Regions from separate parts of the Paenibacillus sp. FSL R7-0048 genome, predicted to be linked through region 2. Evidence: riboswitches for the same ligand, from Rfam matches in the RefSeq annotation. Region 2 holds a riboswitch; each other region holds the start of a gene.
What was found. Region 2 has a riboswitch for cobalamin ahead of NSQ91_RS04585 (DUF4430 domain-containing protein). Riboswitches for the same ligand answer to the same signal wherever they lie in the genome.

Region 1 (5,943 bases), 520 kb from region 2:
TTAAAGAAAGGAATTCGAATTCGCCAACTTGTAGAACTTAAACGTTCCCCCTTAATCCATGGATCCTCTAAATCGTCTTGACCATTACTATCGTCCATGTTGGAAAGGTCCCCTGTTGGGTGCTATCAAAACCGCCCTTTAGATAGACGTCTTACGAAAAGCACCAAGATACTAAACATATACGATTTTGACGAATAATCTTTACTCCTCTTTATCAGACTCCTTTTCCATCTTATGTATATTGAATGTCAAGTTTTAGACATATAGGGTTTGTGGTTATGATTTGCTACTTACATCCACCATAATATAGTTGGCATAAGGTTATTCTGGAGAGGTAGTCGGAATAAAATTTACATATCCTAAAAAAACACTACGCTCCAAAAACAGTGTTATTATTATAAATTGAGAGGACCATCGATTGAGTAACAAAGAATATTTAGTTCCCCACAAATCATTTTGATTACTCATCACGAAAAACATTCTATTTTTTCTTTTCAAACTAATTATTTTGAAACGCTATTATACAGCTACTTTATTTCCTTTGTAATTGCAGATAGTAAATTACCATTACTATCGTATACAAAGTCACGGCGGTAGCTGATATTCCCTTTATGAATGATAATAGCTGTTAACCTATTAGCGGAATCATAAATATATTCGTAATCCTGTCTAATAGAAGGTTGTAGAACTGTTACTGGAATATTTGAATAAGAAATTAATGAGTCATTCCCTAATTGACCCTCTGTATTATTCCCCCACGTAATAAATGAAGAGCTAGTAAGTGCTATACTATGCGAATTTCCAGCATCTATTTTTATTACATCATTCAGAAAACTCTTACCGCCTATCGCTTTTACTTGAGTAGGAGTAAGTTTTCCTAAAGTTGTGCCATCTCCAAGTTGGCCCATGCTATTCTCTCCCCAACTCCATACTGTTCCATCTGACTTTAGTGCTAATGAATAATTACTTCCACCGCTAATAGCAATTACATTATTTAATAAACCAACTCCGTTTGGGCCCTTGACTTGGACTGGATAGCGCCGTTCTACTGTAGTACCGTCTCCAAGCTGCCCTTTATCATTTTGCCCCCAGCCCCATACTGTTCCATCTTCTTTTAAAACCAAATTGAAATTGTCCCCAGCACTAATAGCTTTAACTCCTGTTAACAAAGAAGCATTACTGGAGCCCATTTGCACTTTACTAGGGAAACTCTCATCATTAAGAGATCCATTTGCTAACTGACCATGATTATTGCCTCCCCAAACATAAACAGTTCCAGTTGACGAAAGTGCTATAGAATGTATTTCACCAACATCAACAGCAATAATATCCATAAGATTCCCAACCCCGTTAACACCTTTAATTTGTTCCGGAGTTGTAATAAGTTCTAATCTATCGACTCCCACTTGCCCTCGTTGATTATCTCCCCATCCCCACACTGTTCTGTTAGATTTAACAGCGAGGGTATGGTAAAATCTACTACTGATATTATTTACATTTGATAATCCAGAAATTGGAGTTGGAGAGACAACAAAATCAGTCTGATCTCCAGCAGGTCCCAAACCCAAAAAACCATAATAATTGAATCCGAAAGCCGTCACTGTACCGTCAGTTTTCAAAGCATATGAACTAAAAGTTCCACCAGTAAATCCTTTATTCATCGACACCACATCGGTTCCAGCCAACTGAACTGGTTTATTGCTAGATGGAGTAATAAAGTCCCCCAACTGTCCCATTTCATTACTTCCCCATAACCATAGATTCCCATTTTTTTCTATAAAACCACTTTTATCTATACCAGCATATATTTCCCCATGTTCTAAAACACCCCGAGTTAAAGTAGAGGGTAAACTCTTTGCGCTTTCATTTAAAGACATGATTTTGGAGTTATTATTTTGAGATATAGATTCTATTAATAATTTTTTTTTAGCGCTCTCATTGCTAACAATTTGAAACTTCAGGAAGTAGCTATCATTTAATTTTTCTCCATTTATATCCTCAAGTGAGTAAGGAGGAATATGTAATGTATAATCATGACCATCTTTCAATTCAATTTGTGGACTAATTATCAGTTGATCCCTCTCAATTGATTTCTTTATATTTATCACCTTATTACTATCAAAATCTACTAATCTAATTAAATGAAAAAAATTCCCTTCTCTAATAATGTTTTTTAAATTCACCTTTAACGAGGAATCCTCCAATATGCTTATTATTTGTGTCTCAGGTGCAATTAACTCCTTTTGTTGATTTACACCATCCGCACTCACTAAAGATAACTGACTAATCGATATAACTAAAAGAAATAAGATAATTAATAACGAATAATATTTCTTCATATTTATTTTTCTCTCCCATTTAATAAATAGTTCCAGTTAATTAGTTGTTATCTACGATACTAGATAGGATGACTGGGATAATAAACTTCGGATCCAGCAAAATAACTAAACAGACAATACAAATGATCGTGTAAAACCAAACAGCTCATAAAAAAATCAACAAATTCTTAGATATTGAAAGATACTTTCATTTAATCAAACCGTAACTTTTTTTTATTTTTGTCCGAAATCTATACATCGACAACATGAAACTAACTAATAATTACTTCATTCCAAATGAACCTTTACCATTAATAATTTATTAACAACATTATTTCCAATGTAACAAGTACTTTATTAAAGTAATTCTATAAAAGAGTTTCACTATTGAATATAGACATAAAAAAACCTCCTTCCCATCCTCGTGGGATTCGTTGGATATATTTATGGCAGGCATTCTGGCTTCGCAGTTCATTAAAAAACCCACCATTAACATTAAGCAGTTAATGATGGAATTTTAATGTGCGTTCACAGTGGCGGGACCGCGTGGGAATTTCACCAACATTCCCCTTTTAAGCTAGATAGGATATTCCTATGCAATCACCATAAATATTAACAGGAATAATATACCATGAATTATTATGAAGTGCGACAGACAAAAACACCTAAGGAAGATTCGTATAATGGAATTACCACCACATCCATTGCGTGGGAGAATGAAACCATGAGTTACACACACCTTAACAAAACCGAACGCAGTCATTCACTTCGCTTGGGATGGACCAATCACAGATTGGCAAGTAACTAGACAAAAATCACTCCACCATTGATAGAGAGTGGAATAGGGGGAGTAGCAGTATGATGACACAGTAGAGATTGCGCAGACTACCTACACAACATCAAACCTCTCCTAATCAATGGGATGATCCATAGTGCAAAGGGAAAAATTCCCCATCATGTTAACGATAAAAAAACAACTTCTCCGTAGAAAAGTCGCTTTTCAAATCTCTACTGTCTATCGAATTCTATTTTTTCATAACTTAGAAGACCCTACCGCTTAGCCTTATAAAACTCATGATAAAGCTTCATGAGCGCCCTCTTCTCTATCCTCGAAACATAACTCCGCGAGATCCCCAACCCCTTAGCAATCTCCCTCTGTGTCCTCTCTTCCCCACCCCTATCCAATCCAAACCGCCCAACGACAACTTCTTTTTCCCGGTCATCCAGAATATCTAGGTTACGATATATCTTACTCTTCACGATCTTAAGATCGACTTCTTTAATGACATCATCCGCTTCGGAGCCAAGGATATCGATAAGTGTAATTTCATTACCTTCTTTGTCCGTCCCAATTGGATCATGCAGGGATACGTCTTTACGAGTCTTCTTCAAGGATCTTAGATGCATCAGGATTTCGTTTTCAATACAACGTGCTGCAAATGTGGCTAGTTTGGTTCCTTTGTTTGGACGATAACTCTCAATAGCTTTAATCAGGCCGATGGTGCCGATGGAGATCAGATCCTCCATGTCCTCTCCGGTGTTATCGAATTTCTTGACGTTATGGACATGATACGATGTAAAATCACCTTGTAATAAAATAATATCTTAGAACCCTTATTTAAAGATGCTTATAGATGATGCATGGGATATATTGTATAGTTAAAATATGCCATATGGATTTTGCGGTATAGGCCAATAGGGAGAGTGAACAGAACAGATTATGAATACACCACTAACACACTACGTACTTACAGAATGGGAATCAGACACGAATACAAATGTTCTAAATATTCATTTATATACGCTACCTGTGCGTAATGTATTTGAACAACATACAGAAAACGGAAATGCTTCTTTTGATTTAAGAAAATTAAACAGGTCGCTTGTTATCGATTTTTTCAATCACTATATTGCAAGCTGGCAACCTATTGAAAATTGGGGTGAGTACACATTCACTCAATATGAAATTCGCTCAATTAATCCCACTATCCTAGCAGAGAGAACTATCTTGGAAAGATTACTTTTAAGAACTATTGAAAGTGTTCAGCCAAAAAAAGAAATTGCTGCTGGAAGTCGGAAATTCACGTGGTTAAAAGCTGAAAAAGTCGTAGAAAATATTTCAATACATAGGGTTATACAATGTGATATTACTGTAGGCTATACGGGCAAAATTACCATTGGTTTTGATTTAAATCATAGTTATCGTACAAATGCATCGGTATATGATTTAATAAAATCAAACGCAATTTTTAAAGGCGATCGAGTAATTGATATATATAACAATCTTCATTATGAGTTTGTGGAAATCTCCAATTCTACAATCAATGATGCAATTCCAGAACTTAATCAATCAGTTGTTAGTTATTTTACTAAAGAACGAAAGCAAGCTTGGAAAGTTGATAAACTTGAACAGAGTATGCCTGTTGTCTATCTAAAAGCATTTAATGGAACTCGCATTGCTTATGCACCAGCTATGCTACAAAAAGAGCTTACTTTTGAGTCACTTCCTTCTAGTGTAGTGCGTCAAACATCAGAAATTTATAAACAAAACGCAAATCAAAAAATTAAAACATTGCTGGATGAAATACAAAAAATATTAGCACGCACTGATAAAATTAAATTTAATAGACAAAAGCTCCTAGTCCAGCAAGCTGGGTATGAAATATTGGAGTTGTCAAATCCTACTCTTCAATTCGGAAAAAATGTTACTCAAACACAGCTTAAATATGGACTTGATAAGGGCGGTGTAGTAGCCTCAAAACCTTTATCCGTTAATTTACTTGTATACCCAGAACTGATAGACACAAAACTCGATGTCATAACTGACTTTAATGATAAATTGAATGCGCTATCCCATAAATGGGGTGTACCATTATCAATCTTAAAAAAATCAGGAGCCTATCGGAACAAATCTATTGATTTCACAAATCCACACCAACTTGCCATCCTGCTTAAAGAGCTTACGAAAAATTCATTTCAAGAGTTGACGCTCGTGATAATCCCAGAAAAAATTTCAGGCATGTGGTATGACACGGTAAAGAAGGAGTTCGGAGGGAATTCTTCAGTACCGACTCAGTTCATAACTATGGAAACTCTTCAAAAAGCTAATGACTACATTCTAGGCAATATATTATTGGGGCTTTATTCTAAATCAGGCATTCAACCGTGGATCTTAAATTCATCCCTATCATCCGATTGTTTTATTGGACTAGATGTATCTCATGAAGCTGGCAGACACTCTACTGGTATTGTACAGATCGTAGGAAAAGACGGCAGAGTATTGTCCAGTAGGGCAAATACCTCTAATGAAGCCGGCGAAAAAATCCGCCATGAGACTATGTGCCAAATTGTGTACTCAGCGATAGATCAATATCATCAACATTACAATGAAAGACCAAAGCATATTACGTTTCATCGTGATGGTTTTTGTAGAGAAGATTTAGATAGTCTAGACGAAGTGATGAATAGTTTAGGTGTAGAATATGACATGGTAGAAATTATCAAGAAAACGAATCGTCGTATGGCTCTAAACGTTGATAAGCAAGGTTGGGAAACAAAACCAGGGCTTTGCTATGTTAGAGACGATCTAGCGTATGTCATCGCTACTAATCCTCATCCTCGTGTC
Region 2 (5,943 bases):
TACACTGAGGTCAATTTCCTTCATCTGCACAATGATTTGGTCTACAGCCTCTACTCCACGATCCGATGAACCGGAAACTACTCCCATTAGATCCGACATTTCATAGCTGCTGCCCTCTACGGCTGCAATATCATTGGTCATTGCTTTTATAGAACGTGTTGTACTGTTAATGCTCTCTGTCTGCTCATCAAATCCCGCAGCAATCTCTCCAGAAGATACAGCGATCATTTGTGAAGCCAATGAGGTCTGCTCAGCACTAGCGCTCATCTCTTCCGATGAAGCTGACAGCAGTTCTGCACTCTCTGCAATGCCTTGCATCATCTTCCGCAAGCCCTGCAGCATATTGTTAAATGAACTGTTAATTTGGCCGATCTCATCCTTGGCGGTGTACGTTGCTACCACGGTCAAATCTCCATCTTCTGCCCGCTTCATTAGTCCTTGCAGTTCTTTAAGCGGTTTTGTTATCAGTCGAATGATTGCAATACTAATCACGATACAAATCACCCAAGCGAACGTAATCATTAAGGTATTGTTTACCCGCATGCTTTTAGCGGTTGCCATGGAACCTGAATTGTGTTCATCAGCATCTTTAAGCAAAGAATCACTAATTCCTTTAAGCAGGTTGATCATTTTTTCACGGGATTCGTTAAATTCGCCTGAAAATACTTTATAGGCCTCTTGATTATGATTACTATCAGCAATCTTTATAATGTTATCCCGCTGTGCACGATAATCTGGCAAAAAGGACTCATACTCTTTGATTTTACTTACAATAGCAGGATCATTATACTGAATCGCTTTCACCTTGTTCATAAGTTCATTATTATCTTGAACCTTCACTTGGATACTCTCAGAAAGTTCTTTGTTTTTGCTGGCATCAACGCTAATCAAACGCTCCAAAAGATAGGATTCAATAGCCCTATTATTCGTACGCATCTGCCCTACGTAAGAAACAGGCAATAAATTTTCATTATATGTCTCATTTGTCTTTTCGGCCATTTTGTTCATTGTGATGATGCCTATGCCCCCTACAGCATTCACCATAATTACTGCGAATACCAAAAGCAGCCCTATTTTGTATTTCACTTTCAAATTTTTCATCTACACTCCGCCTTCACATTATCTTATGATCTATCTATTTTTATCGGTCGGAAGGGCTAAGAGTTTGATGATTTTTAAAATATTGTGTCGAATAAAAGTATATATTGTCATAAAACAACTTTCCTCAAATAAAAAAGGGCGGGCACCCGATCCGCTATTACTCCGAATCCATGTGTGCCCGCCTAATCAAACTTCCTCTTCCTTATTCTCCAGAGGTATAGTACCAGTACAAAGTATCACCGTTCTGCAAAATATAACTGTCTGCACTGATGCTTGGATCCGCATCCCGGTTCGTTTTATACTTCCATCCGCTGCTTGGGCCTCCATCAAATTCAGCCAACCCGTCAATAGATTTCACGTAGATGCTTCCAGCGTTGCCGGATGATACTACCTTAGTCCCTAATTGACTGACTAGTAAGCTATAAGCCGTTTCGCCCTCTTTTAGAGCTACTGTTGTACTGGCTAGGATGGTTCCTTTCCGGCTATCTCCAATCACTGAGAGGGTAGCGGTAGCTTTTGCTGGAGCAATAACAGACGATCCGACAGTCAGAGACTGAGTATAACGCGCTACGCTCGGTACGCTATCTTTAGCATAACCGGTAACAGTTATTGTATAGCTATTTGCTGGGAGACCCCCATCAATAACAGCCACACCTTGTTCATTCGTGATTACCTTCTTACCACCAACCGAAACCTGCACACCTGCAGCCGGTGAGGTAACCGGATCAGAAGTTAAGCTTTCCTGATTCCACACCCACTTTTTCTGTGAAACCTTTACAGTAAAAGCTTCATTAGCTTTTGGCTGTGATGGGGTAAGCACCACAGCATCTACAACCTGTGTATTTTCTCCTGCATAATAGACAAGCACACGATCGGATTCCTGTAGTTCGAACGCATCCATACCCACACTTGGATATATCCACTCCCCGCCGCGTGATACCACGAAGCTCCACCATCCGTCGTAAGTACCTTGCGAAACTCCATGGATACCTGATACAAAGTTGCCATAAGACGATTTGGTGATATCTACTTTAAAATCATCGGTAGACCCTAGTTGTTGCAACGCTTCAAGGGCATTGGAGGCTTTCAAAGTCCCCTCACTAATCAACCCTTCCGGGCCTTCAACGGTTAGCGAAGCTGTTACATTCTTAGAAATCACTTTTAGAGCTTTTGTATATTTAGCAATCGTTGGGGCTTTGCCTTCACGGTAGCCAGTTACAGTCAGTGTATAGTCACCTGCGGGCATATTTCCTGAGAATACGGCCTCACCTTTAGCATTCGTCGTTACCTTGTGAGCTCCAATTTGGACCTGAACACCCGCAGCTTTTGCAGTTACAGGAGAGGAAGTATTCGTAGCAGCGTCCCATTTCCACGTCTTACTAGTTACAGTGACGGTAAAAGAATCGCCCTCTTTAAGATTTGCTTTGGAAAGCGTAACGGAATCCACAAGCTTAGTGTCGTCTCCGGCATAATAAACCAGTACCTGATCTGAATCTTTAAGTACAAAATCACTCATGCCTACATCGGGATTAATCCATTTTCCGTCACGCGATACAACATACATCCATCCGTCATAACCACCAAAGCTTCCAGCAGCAATACTTCCGATGCCAGTCACATAACTGCCCGAAGGATTCGTGATCGGCAAGTTCGTTTGAAGCGCCAGCTTCTCTAACGCTCCAAGTGCGTTGCCAGCATAGGCGTACCCTTGTGCCAACGTGGCCTGTGGTCCCTCAATCGTTACTGGAGCGTAGATGAGTGAGCTCTGAATGGAGGATTTGGAAAAATCGTATAGCTTACTGTTGCTTCCTTTATATAGCAAATTATAGGCAACCAGCGCCTGAAGCCCTTGCTCTGTCGCCAGAATATTACTGCTTCCACCACGGCTATGGGTGAAGCTACCATCAGCTAGACGATAGCTAAGCAGGTTCTCCATTAGATCCACTTTGTTTTTGGTGTATTCTAATCCACTAGGATCAACTCCGAAGGAGGTGAGTCCAAGGATTGCTTGTGCGCTACTTTCAGCACTGTCACCGTAACCCCCATGGCTATCTTGAGCTGCAGATAACCAAGCTACGGCTTGTAGCCCTGCTAAGTAGGCTTCGGGATTATTTTTATGTGCCGCCAGAGCCGTCAAGGTTATCGCTGTCATATCAGGCTCACTTGCGCCTGATGTTAGTGCAAAGCCCCCATCCGGATTCTGTTTGGAGAGAATCTCCGTAAGGAGCTTATCCGCCGTCCATTTCCCGTCACTTGGGATATTATATTTACCAGAATCCAGCGCAAGTAAAGCATATACCGGATTATTAAGCGTCTGTTCACTGAGCTTGCTATTATTATAAATTTTCTCAATCAGATTATAGCCAGGAGTCGTTCCGTTACCAGCAAAGCTAGTAGGATCTGCACCAATCGCTCTCACTGCGAGCACGATTCGAGCATAATCGGTTACATTGGTGAAATCGCCAGCTGCATCCTTTACTTTTTTCTCAAGCTCTGAAAGGTAACTAGCCGGCAGCTTGTACCCTGCTTGCGCTAATCCAATGGCTTGCCAATCCGATTGCACGCCACCTTTCAAGAGATATTCTGCAGCCGCATAAGTCGCATCCGCAACATTAATCCGCTCCGCGGCAGTTGCCTCCAGACCGGCGCCAGCGCTCGCTTCTGCAAATATTTGTCCCGCCGGAGCAAGAGATGTTCCTAGAATTGAAATGACCATGAATAAGGCCAGCCCAAGTGCTACAAACTTGGAAGACATGATTTTCTTCATTGTTTAACCTCTTTCTGTATAAGAATGGGTACTGCCGGGAATAAGACGCATAACATAAAGACCGCCCCTTTGGAGGGCGGTCAGGGAAGATTACAAATTGAGGCTGCGGCGCTTGCTTCCTGCCAACAGTCCATCTGTATATGTTCCACATTCTTACCCCACGAAGAATAGAAACGCTCACGAAAAAGGCAGGTCTCCTGGCTAATGCTTCATCGCTGTTCTTCACCTTCCCACCCTACCTTCGGGGCAGTGGCTTATAGAAGAAACGCTCCGCACATACAGTGGCGGGACCGCGCCGGACTCTTGCACCGGACTTCCCTTTTAAGCAGACGACTAGATTGATAGAGTCTGCACCTTTTCCAGTATGTAGTATCTTATTTTGACATCCATAATCATATCTATTAATACATAGCATGTCTATAGAAAAGCTTAGTATGGGCAGCAAAAAAATGAACAGCAATACGCCACCTTCCGGTAGTTATTGCTGTTCAGAAAGCTTGTTATTCGACTGTTCCATCCGGACTTGCAGTCGGGGAGGGTTCAGCACTTGAATCAGAAGCTGGTGGAATATTAGGATCGGGATCTACGATCAATGTAAATCTTCCGGCTTTGATCATACTTTTCTCTAGAATTGTCGCTCCAGACTCCAATGTAACCTCAACCTGATAGGAAGGTTGTTCACCTTCAGTCACAGCTGTTGCGGAAGGTAACCCAGTGCTGTTCTCAGTATCAGAGGAAGGCGTAGTGGACGGAGAAGCATCAGCTACAGCGTTAGTAGAGTCTGCACCTTCTGCTGTTCCTCCAGTAGTGCCAGCGGCATCTGACTCGTCAGCAGCGTTTCCCTCATCCGTCCCATCCGTTGACGGCACTGGACAAGTCCCATTTGTAGCAGCGACCTTAAAGCTTTTATCTATCTCTGTAGACGAAGACATTAAACTAACCTCAGTCGGTTTAAACTGCACACAGTCATCTGCACTTGCGAAGGTGAACACCAATATGCTGCTCCCCTTATCTCCTTCGACGCTCTGATCCTTCAAGTATACTGAAGCCGGAGGCAGCATATTGCCTGCACTCTGAACAGGGGTCGGCTCAGGGCTTGTCCCCGGCAGAGCCGTCTTCGTATCATCCGGACGCAGCATACTGAATACGATAATTGCAATAATCACCAGAATACCCGTAATGGAGCCGGAGATTAAGAGTCGAAATCGGCTGCGGCTGATCCAGCGCGCCAGCGGGGAAGCCAGTTGGGAGCGGGCTTCATTGTACACATTTTGCAGAGCAGGCCGAGCTGCCGCGACATAGTTCTTTCGGAATTCCCGATTCTTGAACGCTTCACGATCACTGCTCAGGAAATACTTCAGAATCGCCTTACGGTAACCCGGTTGCAGCTTTTTATTCGAAACCGTAAATAAAGGATTGCCTTGCGACCAAGCAAAAAACCGATAGATGATTTCTTTGTCGGAACCGGCTTTACGCTTTAACAGCTCCAGAAGCGCATCGTAATCCAGCGGACCCCCTTCACGCTGAGTTGTATAGTAAAAGGCTAGCGGAAGCCGTTCAAAGGGTTCCAGAACACGCGCCTCTTTTAGCAAACGACGACCCAGTAGCTGCACATCGTCTAGTTCCTGCGGAGACAATCCTGTAAAAATCTCCTCATTCGGCTTCTCTTCACCAAACCAGCGGTAAGCGGCACGCAGCGCATTCTCTTTCTGCTTGCTAATCCTATCCAGTGGCGGCTGCCAATCGACAACATTACCATACCGTAAAAAAACTACCTCCAGAAGCTCCTCCTGCGTCATATCAGAAAGCGATAAGCGGTTCAGTAAGAATCTATCTGCTGAAGCAGCAAGATCCTGCATTAGGGAGAGTGCCTTAGGAGCAACTCCTGTTCCTTTGCGGCGATCTTTTTCTGCCTTATCTACAATTTCATGAATTTCCGCCACAGAAGCCACCGGATCATGCTCCAGCTGGAGCTTTTCTAGCAAATAATCCTTCACAGCATTTTGAGCAAAAGACTGCTCTAACGCCACTGGCAGGAACCGCCCCCAATGGAGCACAAAGCTCAGAATATCCGC
Region 3 (5,943 bases), 170 kb from region 2:
ATTGAAGATGAAGACAAGCTCGGATTGAACAATGGCGTTGAAATCGAGTGGACGGTAAATGCAGACGGACAAATCGAAAGTGTGGAACTGGACGATTAAAAAATTACCGAGGTGAGCTGGATGAAATTTCTAATCGTACTTGGTAGTATTCTTGTTCCCATTGTTATGCTGATGTTACAGGGGAAATCGATAAAGTGGCGTATGGTTTTCAATGTTGTTTCGATCTTAAGTACGATTATCTTTGGAAATATTTCCGCCTTGGCGATTTACGAGATATTAAGAGATCGCGCTGTGTTTATGACCTCGATCCATGCGATATTTTTGAATCCAATGTTTCTTATTACCGGAGCCTATCTTGGCGTATATTTAATTTATCGATTGATGATAATTTCGTATGATGAGGTTTATATGTGATAGGTAGAATACAAATAGGGATGTTCCCTGAAGGGACACCCCTATTTGTGTTGTTAACAGGACCGATGCTTAAGAGGACTTTCCTACAACGTTTGTTCCGCTCTTCGTGATCTTGTAGGTGATAATATCCCCATTCCAGAAGTGGAACTTCAGGATAACCTCGCCGTCTTTAACATCTTTAAAGAACGCGGGAAGCAGCTTGATTTCTTTAGTGTTATAAGAAGGTGAGAAGGTATTGCCGAATTCCTTAAATGGAGTCCAGTCCTGCGGACCTGCATTGCCACCAGCGGTATACACAGCTTCCATTGTGGCAAGCTGGTTACCATTAAAGGTGGTCGGAATGGCAAAGGATTCAGTCGTGCCTTTTGCATCGCTTAATTTAGCTGTGTCATACACAATGACCTTAAGTCTCCACGCAACACCCTTGTTGAATTTCAGAGTCAGCACGGCATTTTCACCGTATTTTTGGGAAGCTGTGAGCTTTTTGAGTTGGCTGGCTTTGAGGGTAAGCTCCTCACCATTTAAGGTGTAATCTTTACCTTTGGTCAGATACTTTCCGTTGGCACTAATGGTGGTTAGCTTATTGCCGTTCAGGTTTAGCTTAACCTTGGTATCTTTGATTTGTGCACCTTTTTTTAGGTAGACCAAATCGCTTTCGGTGCTGGAGGAACGCTCCTTCAGACCAGACATTAATACATTGTGGAGTTCAGGATCAGACCACTTATAAGTTTTACGGTTGAAATGCTGCCCGTTATCCCAGAGCATGGAAGTCATTTTCTTTTCTTTCAAATAATAAGTCAGATACTCAAAGAATTTAAGCTTCTCGCCCTGTTCAATCACACCCGTGTCTTTATCGAAACCTAATAAACCAAATTCGCCGACGATGACAGGGATGCCTTTAGCTACAAATGTATTGTAAACGTTATCAAAAGTTTGAGTGATATCGTTTTTTGTATCTTTTTCAAACGTGGTGTAGCCGGCAATGTTCACACTAAAAGGCCAGAAGCCATAGAAGTGAACGGTCGCAATAATATTTGGATCGTTCAGAGCCGTAATCGTCTTATAGAGATGATCCATTCTTGTTTGCGTAGGTGAAGACTCTAATGAAGGTAATACAAGTGGGCGGAGGTCGTTTTTCCCACCGGATTTCCGCACGATTTGATAGAAAGAGTTATTAAGTTCAGTAAGCATTTGCTCCATTTTTGCTTCGTCCGTGCTTCCACCATCGGTGAACCGAGGCTCATTTATGCTCTCGAACATCAGCTTATCGGATTTGTCCTTGAAGCGATCGGCAATTTGAGTCCAGGCTGCATCATAACGCGCCAGCGTTTCATCGTGTTTTTCTTCCATATGGCTTACCCATAGCCAGGAATCATGATGGACATTAATCATGACATAAAGCTTGGCGTCCAGTGCCCAGCCGACAACTTCTTCCACACGGTCGAGGTAGGCCTTTTCTAGGGTATAGTCTGGTGCCGCACCCATGTGAGTATCCCAGGTCACAGGAATCCGAATGCTTTTATAGCCTTGAGCGGCGATCTTTTTAATAAGATCTTGGGTCACACGTGGATTGCCCCAGGAGGTTTCATCCTCACCTGTAGCATCTAAAGTATTGCCAAGGTTCCATCCGGGCTGCATTTCGTCTACATAGGATTGGATCTTACTCTTTGGCGCTGCCTTAGCTTGTTGCTCGTCCTTAGTTGCAGCTGCGGCCATGGATGAGAACAGAGAGAGCAGAAGAGCGGTGACAAGTGTCAATGATAAGAAGGATTTCTGGATTCGCGTAGTCATTGAATTCTCCTTTGTGAGATAAATTTAGGATGCTTGGACCTGGCTTTGACGCTGTACTCGGTGGTTAGATGAATACAAACACCTCCAGTTTTATTTTGTAAACGCTTTCTGAATATACCCTAACATAGAATACACTTAGCGAGTACCTTACTAATTTGTGGTAAATTCATATAAGAATTAGTGATTTAAATTAATTTACCCCACACTTGGATAAAGAAATTATTTGAATAACCCTACTCGTAGAAATTGGTTATTCAATAGGATTATCTCTAGCTGCCCGTTATACAAAAAAGAAATATAACATGACAAAAGCATATATATTAGATATGATGAAGCATGAAAATTTAAAATTAGAAATAGGTGCCAACTATGAATGTTGCGGAAGTACAATCATAGATTGGTTAAATGGAAAGCGGGTGTGAATCCCGCGCGGTCCCGCCGCTGTGAAAGAGGAGTCCTTGCAAAATGCCACTGGGAAACTGGGAAGGCAGCAAGGGTGATGATACTTGAGCCAGAATATCTGCCTTTTTCTGTTACACCATCAAACTCTACGATCGATAGAGAGGTGCTTGAATAGTGTTTGCCAGCTATTACTGTGGTTCACTATCTTAACCTCTTGACGTTTATGTTGAGTGGTTTTTTTGTGGTTATGAGAAAGTTTATTCTGTTTTTTATCATAGGTATGAAGGGAAGGGTTATGGAAAAATGAAGAAAAATAAGTTTTTAGCGTGGTTACTTATTGTAGCTGTATTTATTACGACATTCTCTACAAGTGTAATCCCGGCTCAAGCAGATGGAGCAAGCTCTACCCTTAAAGGGTATGTATCTGTATCCGTAGAGAAATTCACCTTAGGCCAAGGGTATATTAAGGAACCTATTAAAGTTCCGATTTATGAAGGCGATAATGGCGCATCTTTAATAACACGTGCGCTAGGTGATGGGAATTATAGATATTTAGGAAATATAGATAGTGGTTTTTATTTATCAGAAGTTAAAGATAGTGGCAGAAGCGAAGTCAATATTCCACAATATATTTTAGATATGATTTCAGCCGATGGGAATACAGTCAGCACTAAAGCAGACCCCGAGTGGTTAAGTCAGTTTGACTACACCTCCATGTCGGGTTGGATGTATGCAGTAAATAATGTGTTTCCTCCGTTTGGGATGACCGATTATAAGCCTCAAGACGGTGACATCATTCGAACTCAGTTCACCACTTATGGCTATGGTTCTGATCTTGGCGGCTGGGGGGAAATCCCAGTTCAACTTGCCAATAAGGATGCTTTAACTGCGGAAATCGCCGAGATTAACAGTGCCCCTAATAAAGAAACTATTTTGGACAGACCAGTAGTGCAATCGGCAGTTTATGAAGCCTATTCCGTGCTCGAAAACATGGCAAGCTCTCAAATAAGTGTAGATCATGCGCTTGTCGGTCTTAATAATGCATTAGACATAGAACCCCCTGTTATTACAGTAAGTGGCATACAAGATAAACAGGAAGTATCCAATAAAGAAATAAGCTTCAAAGTAGCTGTCACAGACAATGTATATAGTGACATTACTCCAGAAGTGAAGCTGAATGGAGTTACTTTATCACCTGCAAATGGGGAGTATAAAGCTACTCTGAATTCAGGCAGTAATGCAATTACTGTAACGGCTCTTGACGGAGCTGGAAACAAAACAAATGTAACTTATCAGGTTACTTACAAACTGGAAACTTCAGTTGCCGTCAAACAACAGTTAGATAAAAACCTTGCTTATATTTTAAATACTGTAAAGAATCCAACGTTTGGAACAGGCAGCGGAGAATGGTCGATCCTTTCTCTGGCCCGGGCGAACTATACAGTACCTAACGGTTATTACGATCTTTATTACAACAATGTAGCAACGAAAATAGCATCAATCATTAAAGAGGATGGAAAACTCGACGCCAATAAAAGCACAGAGAATTCCAGAGCAATATTAGGACTTACCTCTATCGGAAAAGATATCACAAATGTTGCGGGATATGATCTGAGAAAAGCACTCGCTGATTATCAATATATCCAAAAGCAAGGCAATAATGGTCCGATTTTTGCTCTGATTGCGCTAGATAGCCATAACTATGAGATTCCTGTAGTTGATGGAGTTACAGAACAGACCACAAGAGAAAAACTAGTTCAGTACATTTTAGATAAAGAGGTTAAAAAAGGTACAGCAGAAGCTGGTGGCTGGGAATTAGGCGTAACCAAAGCCGATGTCGATATGACTGCGATGGCGATGCAAGCTCTTGCACCTTATTATGCATCCCGTGATGATGTAAAAGCTGCCGTGGATCGGGCCATCCAATGGCTGTCCGATAACCAAAACAATCAAGGCGGATTTACAAGCTGGGGAAGCACTAGCAGCGAGAGTATCTCGCAGGTAATTGTAGCCTTAACTGGTGTAGGCGTAGATCCGCACACTGACGCTAGATTTGTTAAAAGTGGAAATTCGCTTATTGATGCATTACTTAGCTTTGCTGCACCTGAGGGTGGATTTAAGCATATCCTCACAGACAAAGTGGACAATATGGCGACGGACCAAGGTACGTATGCTCTTGTGTCCTATGATCGTCTGATCAATCATAGCAACCGTCTCTTTGATATGAATGATGTGCAACTGGAACAACCAGAAGAACCGGGGCCTGGGCAACCAGAGGGTCCGAAAGAACTTCCGTTACCTTCTGGGGAGAACCCGAAAGTTGAAATCCCAAATGACGCTAATGATTATATCGTTCCGATCAGCGCTGGAGATAGCAACAAAGAAATCACAGTAGCTATTTCAGAAGAAAATCAATCAAAGGTTAGTGTCAATTTACCAAGTAACAGCGACCTTCCTCAGATAGAGGCCATAAAAGGTAACGTATCTGTAGTCATTCCTAAGGGTGCAAAAGTTACGAGTGGGGATGCCTCAACGATTGAACTGATTTCAGCTTTAACCGGTGCAGAATCTGCACTAAAAGATAGTGTGAATCAGATTATTCCTGGGGACAAGAAGCTTGATAACATTCTTCAAGCATTTTCCATGGGTGGTAGTGCAAGAGTAGAATTTAGTCAATTTATTACGTTAACCTTTAAGGACCTTAAAGGAAAAGAAGCTGCTTATATTCAAAATGGCACCCCTCATGCCATTCAAAAATTTGCAAGTGATGACTTAGGTTTTGCAAGCGGTAAGTCTGAGTATGCCTATGATAGTGGAAATGACTTAATTGTAAAAACCAATCACTTCACTGACTACATTGCGTATGCTTCCAGTGCAGTACAAACACCTGGCGGCGACGGTGGTAACGGTAATGGTAGCGGAAATGGTGAAGGAAATGGCGGCAACAATGGTGGCAACAATGGTGGCGGAACCACTCCATCGAAACCATATGTAATCCTGTCCGTGGATAAGCTTACGATTAATAAGGGATATGTTGTTCCATCTGTACAGGTAGAGCTACAATCTGGTGACACAGTGTGGTCTGTACTAAAAAGAGTGCTGGATAGCCGCGGTATCGACTATAGAGATTCCTGGAACAGTGACTTTGGAAGTGTATATGTTGAATCCATAGCTGGTGATGGGGAATTTGACCATGGCAGCGGCAGTGGATGGATGTATAATGTGAATGGGAAATATCCTAATTATGGAGCATCTTCATATGACCTAAGTTCCGGGGACAGAATTCAGTGGCGTTATACTACGAATTTGGGTGTGGATCTAAATGCACCGATACCA
Region 4 (5,943 bases), 510 kb from region 2:
CTGAACAGATCTGGTCACCACTTACCCAGAAGGAACAGGAGCAATTGTACAGTTGGCTGAATCAGATTAATTCCCATCCTTGCTATGACTGCAACTGGCTGTTCTTCAACGTGCTGGTTAATGTTGGATTCCGCAGAATCGGCCGCCCCTACGACGCGGAGCAGCTGGAGAACAATCTGAAGCGAATGGATGATTTTTATCTGGGTGATGGCTGGTACAGTGATGGAATTAACGGGCATAGCGATTATTATGTTCCTTTTGCCATCCATTATTATGCGCTACTGTACGCGAAGCTGATGGAACAGGAGGACCCGGAACGTTCACAGGTGTTCAAAGAACGGGCCCGGCTTTTTGCCACCGAATTGTTGGGCTGGTTCGCTCCGGATGGATCTGCCCTTCCTTATGGAAGGAGCTTAACCTACCGCTTTGCCCAGTCTGCTTTCTGGAGCGTACTCGTCTATGCAGGCGTTGAAGTATTCCCTGTAGGTGTGGTCAAAGGATTAGTACTGCGCAATTTGCGCTGGTGGTTCAGCCAACCGATCTTTGATGCCGGAGGCGTTCTGACGATTGGTTATACCTATCCCAACTTGGTCATGGCGGAGAATTATAACGCTCCCGGTTCCCCCTACTGGGCGTTAAAGACATTCCTGCCATTAGCTCTCAGCGCGGAGCATCCATTCTGGAAGGAAGAAGAACTGCCGCTGCCGGATATTCCTGCAGTTATAGTCCAGAAGCCTGCGCATCTTGTCATTGTCCGCGAACCTGCTTCCGGCCATGTGGCTGCCTTCAACAGTGGTCATCTATATACGAATGAACATACCCACACGTCTGCCAAGTATGAGAAATTCGTATACTCAACAGGCTTCGGGTTCAGCGTACCCCGCTCCGAATGGGGATTGTCTCAAGGGGCATTTGATTCCATGCTCGCTCTAAGTGAGAGCGGGGACAACTTGTATCGGGTCAGACGGCGGAATATGGAGTCAAGAATTGTGGACAATGTGCTGCACTCCGTCTGGAAGCCATGGACTAATGTGGAGGTTCGGACCTGGATCGTTGCTGGGCTGCCCTGGCATATTCGGATACACCGGATCGAGACCGGACGACCGTTGGACGCCGCAGAGGGCGGCTTCGCGCTTGGTCAGGAAGCGGGGGTGGAACAGCAGATCGGCCTTACAACCGCGGCAGTATCTACAGCAAGGGGAATAAGCGGAGTCAAGGGTTTGATCGGCTACGAAAAGGCTGAGCTAATTTGGCCTAATGCCAACACAAACCTGCTTCATCCCCGGACTGTTTTGCCTACACTGACGACTTTCCTTGAGCCTGGAATCCACTGGCTGGCTTCGGCTGTATACGGTGATCCGTCGGGAGATTCTTGCGGCGGTATTATAGAACAATCACCAGAGTCTATTTTGAAGGTTGCTTTTGACAAGGACATCATTAAGGTTCTTACGTCTAGTGAAGCGGAATTTAACATCAGAAGAGAGTGAGAATTACCGCTAACAACATTGTGTTAAAAAGACAAGTAATTGAGTAGAGTATGACTGATTTCTCGTATGAAAAATAAATTTCTGTGGTTGTACAATTTCCCCCGTACAGGCACTTCTAGGCGCACGCCCACATACAATAAGGATGACCATGAACCCGTAAGGCAAACAGATCGGTTTCATTGTACAAGTGCGGGAGGTGTCGCCAAGTTGCCTGGATTCTTAAGCACGATTGCATTGCTGATCAAAGAACTGACGCTGCTGGTATCATACGTAAGGAATAATGCATTTCCACAACCGCTCTCGGAGCAGGAGGAAAGCCGATACTTAGGGATGATGGCTGAGGGAGATGCCAAGGCCCGCAATTTGTTGATTGAGCATAATTTGCGGCTCGTTGCCCATATAGTGAAGAAATTCGATAACACCGGAGAAGACATGGAGGATCTGATCTCCATCGGCACCATCGGCCTGATTAAAGCTATTGAGAGTTATCGTCCGAACAAAGGGACAAAGCTAGCCACTTTTGCTGCCCGTTGTATTGAGAACGAAATCCTGATGCACCTAAGATCCTTGAAGAAAACTCGTAAAGATGTATCTCTGCACGACCCAATTGGGACTGACAAAGAAGGTAATGAAATTACACTCATTGATATCCTCGGTTCGGAAGCGGATGATGTCATTAAAGAAGTAGATCTGAAGATCGAAAAGAGTAAGATTTATCGTAACCTTGATATTCTGGATGACCGGGAAAAAGAAGTTGTCGTTGGGCGGTTTGGATTGGATACAGGTGGAGAAGAGCGGACACAGCGGGAGATTGCCAAGGAGTTGGGGATCTCGCGGAGTTATGTTTCGCGGATAGAGAAGAGGGCGCTCATGAAGTTGTATCATGAGTTTTATAAGGCGAAGCGGTAGGGTCTTCTAAGTTATGAAAAAATAGAATTCGATAGACAGTAGAGATTTGAAAAGCGACTTTTCTACGGAGAAGTTGTTTTTTTATCGTTAACATGATGGGGAATTTTTCCCTTTGCACTATGGATCATCCCATTGATTAGGAGAGGTTTGATGTTGTGTAGGTAGTCTGCGCAATCTCTACTGTGTCATCATACTGCTACTCCCCCTATTCCACTCTCTATCAATGGTGGAGTGATTTTTGTCTAGTTACTTGCCAATCTGTGATTGGTCCATCCCAAGCGAAGTGAATGACTGCGTTCGGTTTTGTTAAGGTGTGTGTAACTCATGGTTTCATTCTCCCACGCAATGGATGTGGTGGTAATTCCATTATACGAATCTTCCTTAGGTGTTTTTGTCTGTCGCACTTCATAATAATTCATGGTATATTATTCCTGTTAATATTTATGGTGATTGCATAGGAATATCCTATCTAGCTTAAAAGGGGAATGTTGGTGAAATTCCCACGCGGTCCCGCCACTGTGAACGCACATTAAAATTCCATCATTAACTGCTTAATGTTAATGGTGGGTTTTTTAATGAACTGCGAAGCCAGAATGCCTGCCATAAATATATCCAACGAATCCCACGAGGATGGGAAGGAGGTTTTTTTATGTCTATATTCAATAGTGAAACTCTTTTATAGAATTACTTTAATAAAGTACTTGTTACATTGGAAATAATGTTGTTAATAAATTATTAATGGTAAAGGTTCATTTGGAATGAAGTAATTATTAGTTAGTTTCATGTTGTCGATGTATAGATTTCGGACAAAAATAAAAAAAAGTTACGGTTTGATTAAATGAAAGTATCTTTCAATATCTAAGAATTTGTTGATTTTTTTATGAGCTGTTTGGTTTTACACGATCATTTGTATTGTCTGTTTAGTTATTTTGCTGGATCCGAAGTTTATTATCCCAGTCATCCTATCTAGTATCGTAGATAACAACTAATTAACTGGAACTATTTATTAAATGGGAGAGAAAAATAAATATGAAGAAATATTATTCGTTATTAATTATCTTATTTCTTTTAGTTATATCGATTAGTCAGTTATCTTTAGTGAGTGCGGATGGTGTAAATCAACAAAAGGAGTTAATTGCACCTGAGACACAAATAATAAGCATATTGGAGGATTCCTCGTTAAAGGTGAATTTAAAAAACATTATTAGAGAAGGGAATTTTTTTCATTTAATTAGATTAGTAGATTTTGATAGTAATAAGGTGATAAATATAAAGAAATCAATTGAGAGGGATCAACTGATAATTAGTCCACAAATTGAATTGAAAGATGGTCATGATTATACATTACATATTCCTCCTTACTCACTTGAGGATATAAATGGAGAAAAATTAAATGATAGCTACTTCCTGAAGTTTCAAATTGTTAGCAATGAGAGCGCTAAAAAAAAATTATTAATAGAATCTATATCTCAAAATAATAACTCCAAAATCATGTCTTTAAATGAAAGCGCAAAGAGTTTACCCTCTACTTTAACTCGGGGTGTTTTAGAACATGGGGAAATATATGCTGGTATAGATAAAAGTGGTTTTATAGAAAAAAATGGGAATCTATGGTTATGGGGAAGTAATGAAATGGGACAGTTGGGGGACTTTATTACTCCATCTAGCAATAAACCAGTTCAGTTGGCTGGAACCGATGTGGTGTCGATGAATAAAGGATTTACTGGTGGAACTTTTAGTTCATATGCTTTGAAAACTGACGGTACAGTGACGGCTTTCGGATTCAATTATTATGGTTTTTTGGGTTTGGGACCTGCTGGAGATCAGACTGATTTTGTTGTCTCTCCAACTCCAATTTCTGGATTATCAAATGTAAATAATATCAGTAGTAGATTTTACCATACCCTCGCTGTTAAATCTAACAGAACAGTGTGGGGATGGGGAGATAATCAACGAGGGCAAGTGGGAGTCGATAGATTAGAACTTATTACAACTCCGGAACAAATTAAAGGTGTTAACGGGGTTGGGAATCTTATGGATATTATTGCTGTTGATGTTGGTGAAATACATTCTATAGCACTTTCGTCAACTGGAACTGTTTATGTTTGGGGAGGCAATAATCATGGTCAGTTAGCAAATGGATCTCTTAATGATGAGAGTTTCCCTAGTAAAGTGCAAATGGGCTCCAGTAATGCTTCTTTGTTAACAGGAGTTAAAGCTATTAGTGCTGGGGACAATTTCAATTTGGTTTTAAAAGAAGATGGAACAGTATGGGGCTGGGGGCAAAATGATAAAGGGCAGCTTGGAGACGGTACTACAGTAGAACGGCGCTATCCAGTCCAAGTCAAGGGCCCAAACGGAGTTGGTTTATTAAATAATGTAATTGCTATTAGCGGTGGAAGTAATTATTCATTAGCACTAAAGTCAGATGGAACAGTATGGAGTTGGGGAGAGAATAGCATGGGCCAACTTGGAGATGGCACAACTTTAGGAAAACTTACTCCTACTCAAGTAAAAGCGATAGGCGGTAAGAGTTTTCTGAATGATGTAATAAAAATAGATGCTGGAAATTCGCATAGTATAGCACTTACTAGCTCTTCATTTATTACGTGGGGGAATAATACAGAGGGTCAATTAGGGAATGACTCATTAATTTCTTATTCAAATATTCCAGTAACAGTTCTACAACCTTCTATTAGACAGGATTACGAATATATTTATGATTCCGCTAATAGGTTAACAGCTATTATCATTCATAAAGGGAATATCAGCTACCGCCGTGACTTTGTATACGATAGTAATGGTAATTTACTATCTGCAATTACAAAGGAAATAAAGTAGCTGTATAATAGCGTTTCAAAATAATTAGTTTGAAAAGAAAAAATAGAATGTTTTTCGTGATGAGTAATCAAAATGATTTGTGGGGAACTAAATATTCTTTGTTACTCAATCGATGGTCCTCTCAATTTATAATAATAACACTGTTTTTGGAGCGTAGTGTTTTTTTAGGATATGTAAATTTTATTCCGACTACCTCTCCAGAATAACCTTATGCCAACTATATTATGGTGGATGTAAGTAGCAAATCATAACCACAAACCCTATATGTCTAAAACTTGACATTCAATATACATAAGATGGAAAAGGAGTCTGATAAAGAGGAGTAAAGATTATTCGTCAAAATCGTATATGTTTAGTATCTTGGTGCTTTTCGTAAGACGTCTATCTAAAGGGCGGTTTTGATAGCACCCAACAGGGGACCTTTCCAACATGGACGATAGTAATGGTCAAGACGATTTAGAGGATCCATGGATTAAGGGGGAACGTTTAAGTTCTACAAGTTGGCGAATTCGAATTCCTTTCTTTAAACATAACAATGAAACAGGAATGTATATTACCCATATTTATTCCTTTGATGCTTCTATGAACAAAATGATGATTGGTGAAATTTTAGTAGAAGTAAAGAAGTGAGTGAAATTAAAAGAGGAGATGCAAAATTCATGTTAATGCATCCCAGGATAGGAAGGTATATTGAAGAAGAAACGAT

Region 1: linked by a shared signal. The riboswitch ahead of NSQ91_RS06935 (RCC1 domain-containing protein) and the one ahead of NSQ91_RS04585 (DUF4430 domain-containing protein) in region 2 are both predicted to bind cobalamin.
Region 3: linked by a shared signal. The riboswitch ahead of NSQ91_RS03920 (S-layer homology domain-containing protein) and the one ahead of NSQ91_RS04585 (DUF4430 domain-containing protein) in region 2 are both predicted to bind cobalamin.
Region 4: linked by a shared signal. The riboswitch ahead of NSQ91_RS06890 (RCC1 domain-containing protein) and the one ahead of NSQ91_RS04585 (DUF4430 domain-containing protein) in region 2 are both predicted to bind cobalamin.

The regions. Positions count from the first base shown of each region.
Region 1 covers NZ_JBBORF010000001.1:1,593,753-1,599,695, reverse strand. The annotation lists gene NSQ91_RS06940 (GBS Bsp-like repeat-containing protein) at 1-98, opposite strand, end outside; gene NSQ91_RS06935 (RCC1 domain-containing protein) at 528-2,339, opposite strand; cobalamin riboswitch at 2,750-2,941, opposite strand; gene sigK (RNA polymerase sporulation sigma factor SigK) at 3,369-3,920, opposite strand; gene NSQ91_RS06925 (Piwi domain-containing protein) at 4,039-5,943, shown strand, end outside.
Region 2 covers NZ_JBBORF010000001.1:1,068,884-1,074,826, reverse strand. The annotation lists gene NSQ91_RS04590 (methyl-accepting chemotaxis protein) at 1-1,101, opposite strand, end outside; gene NSQ91_RS04585 (DUF4430 domain-containing protein) at 1,304-3,868, opposite strand; cobalamin riboswitch at 4,039-4,241, opposite strand; gene NSQ91_RS04580 (GAP1-N2 domain-containing protein) at 4,369-5,943, opposite strand, start outside.
Region 3 covers NZ_JBBORF010000001.1:899,258-905,200, forward strand. The annotation lists gene NSQ91_RS03905 (hypothetical protein) at 1-99, shown strand, start outside; gene NSQ91_RS03910 (transposase) at 121-414, shown strand; gene NSQ91_RS03915 (cellulase family glycosylhydrolase) at 484-2,205, opposite strand; cobalamin riboswitch at 2,547-2,747, shown strand; gene NSQ91_RS03920 (S-layer homology domain-containing protein) at 2,911-5,943, shown strand, end outside.
Region 4 covers NZ_JBBORF010000001.1:1,579,852-1,585,794, forward strand. The annotation lists gene NSQ91_RS06880 (DUF2264 domain-containing protein) at 1-1,487, shown strand, start outside; gene sigK (RNA polymerase sporulation sigma factor SigK) at 1,695-2,396, shown strand; cobalamin riboswitch at 2,824-3,015, shown strand; gene NSQ91_RS06890 (RCC1 domain-containing protein) at 3,426-5,237, shown strand; gene NSQ91_RS06895 (GBS Bsp-like repeat-containing protein) at 5,667-5,867, shown strand.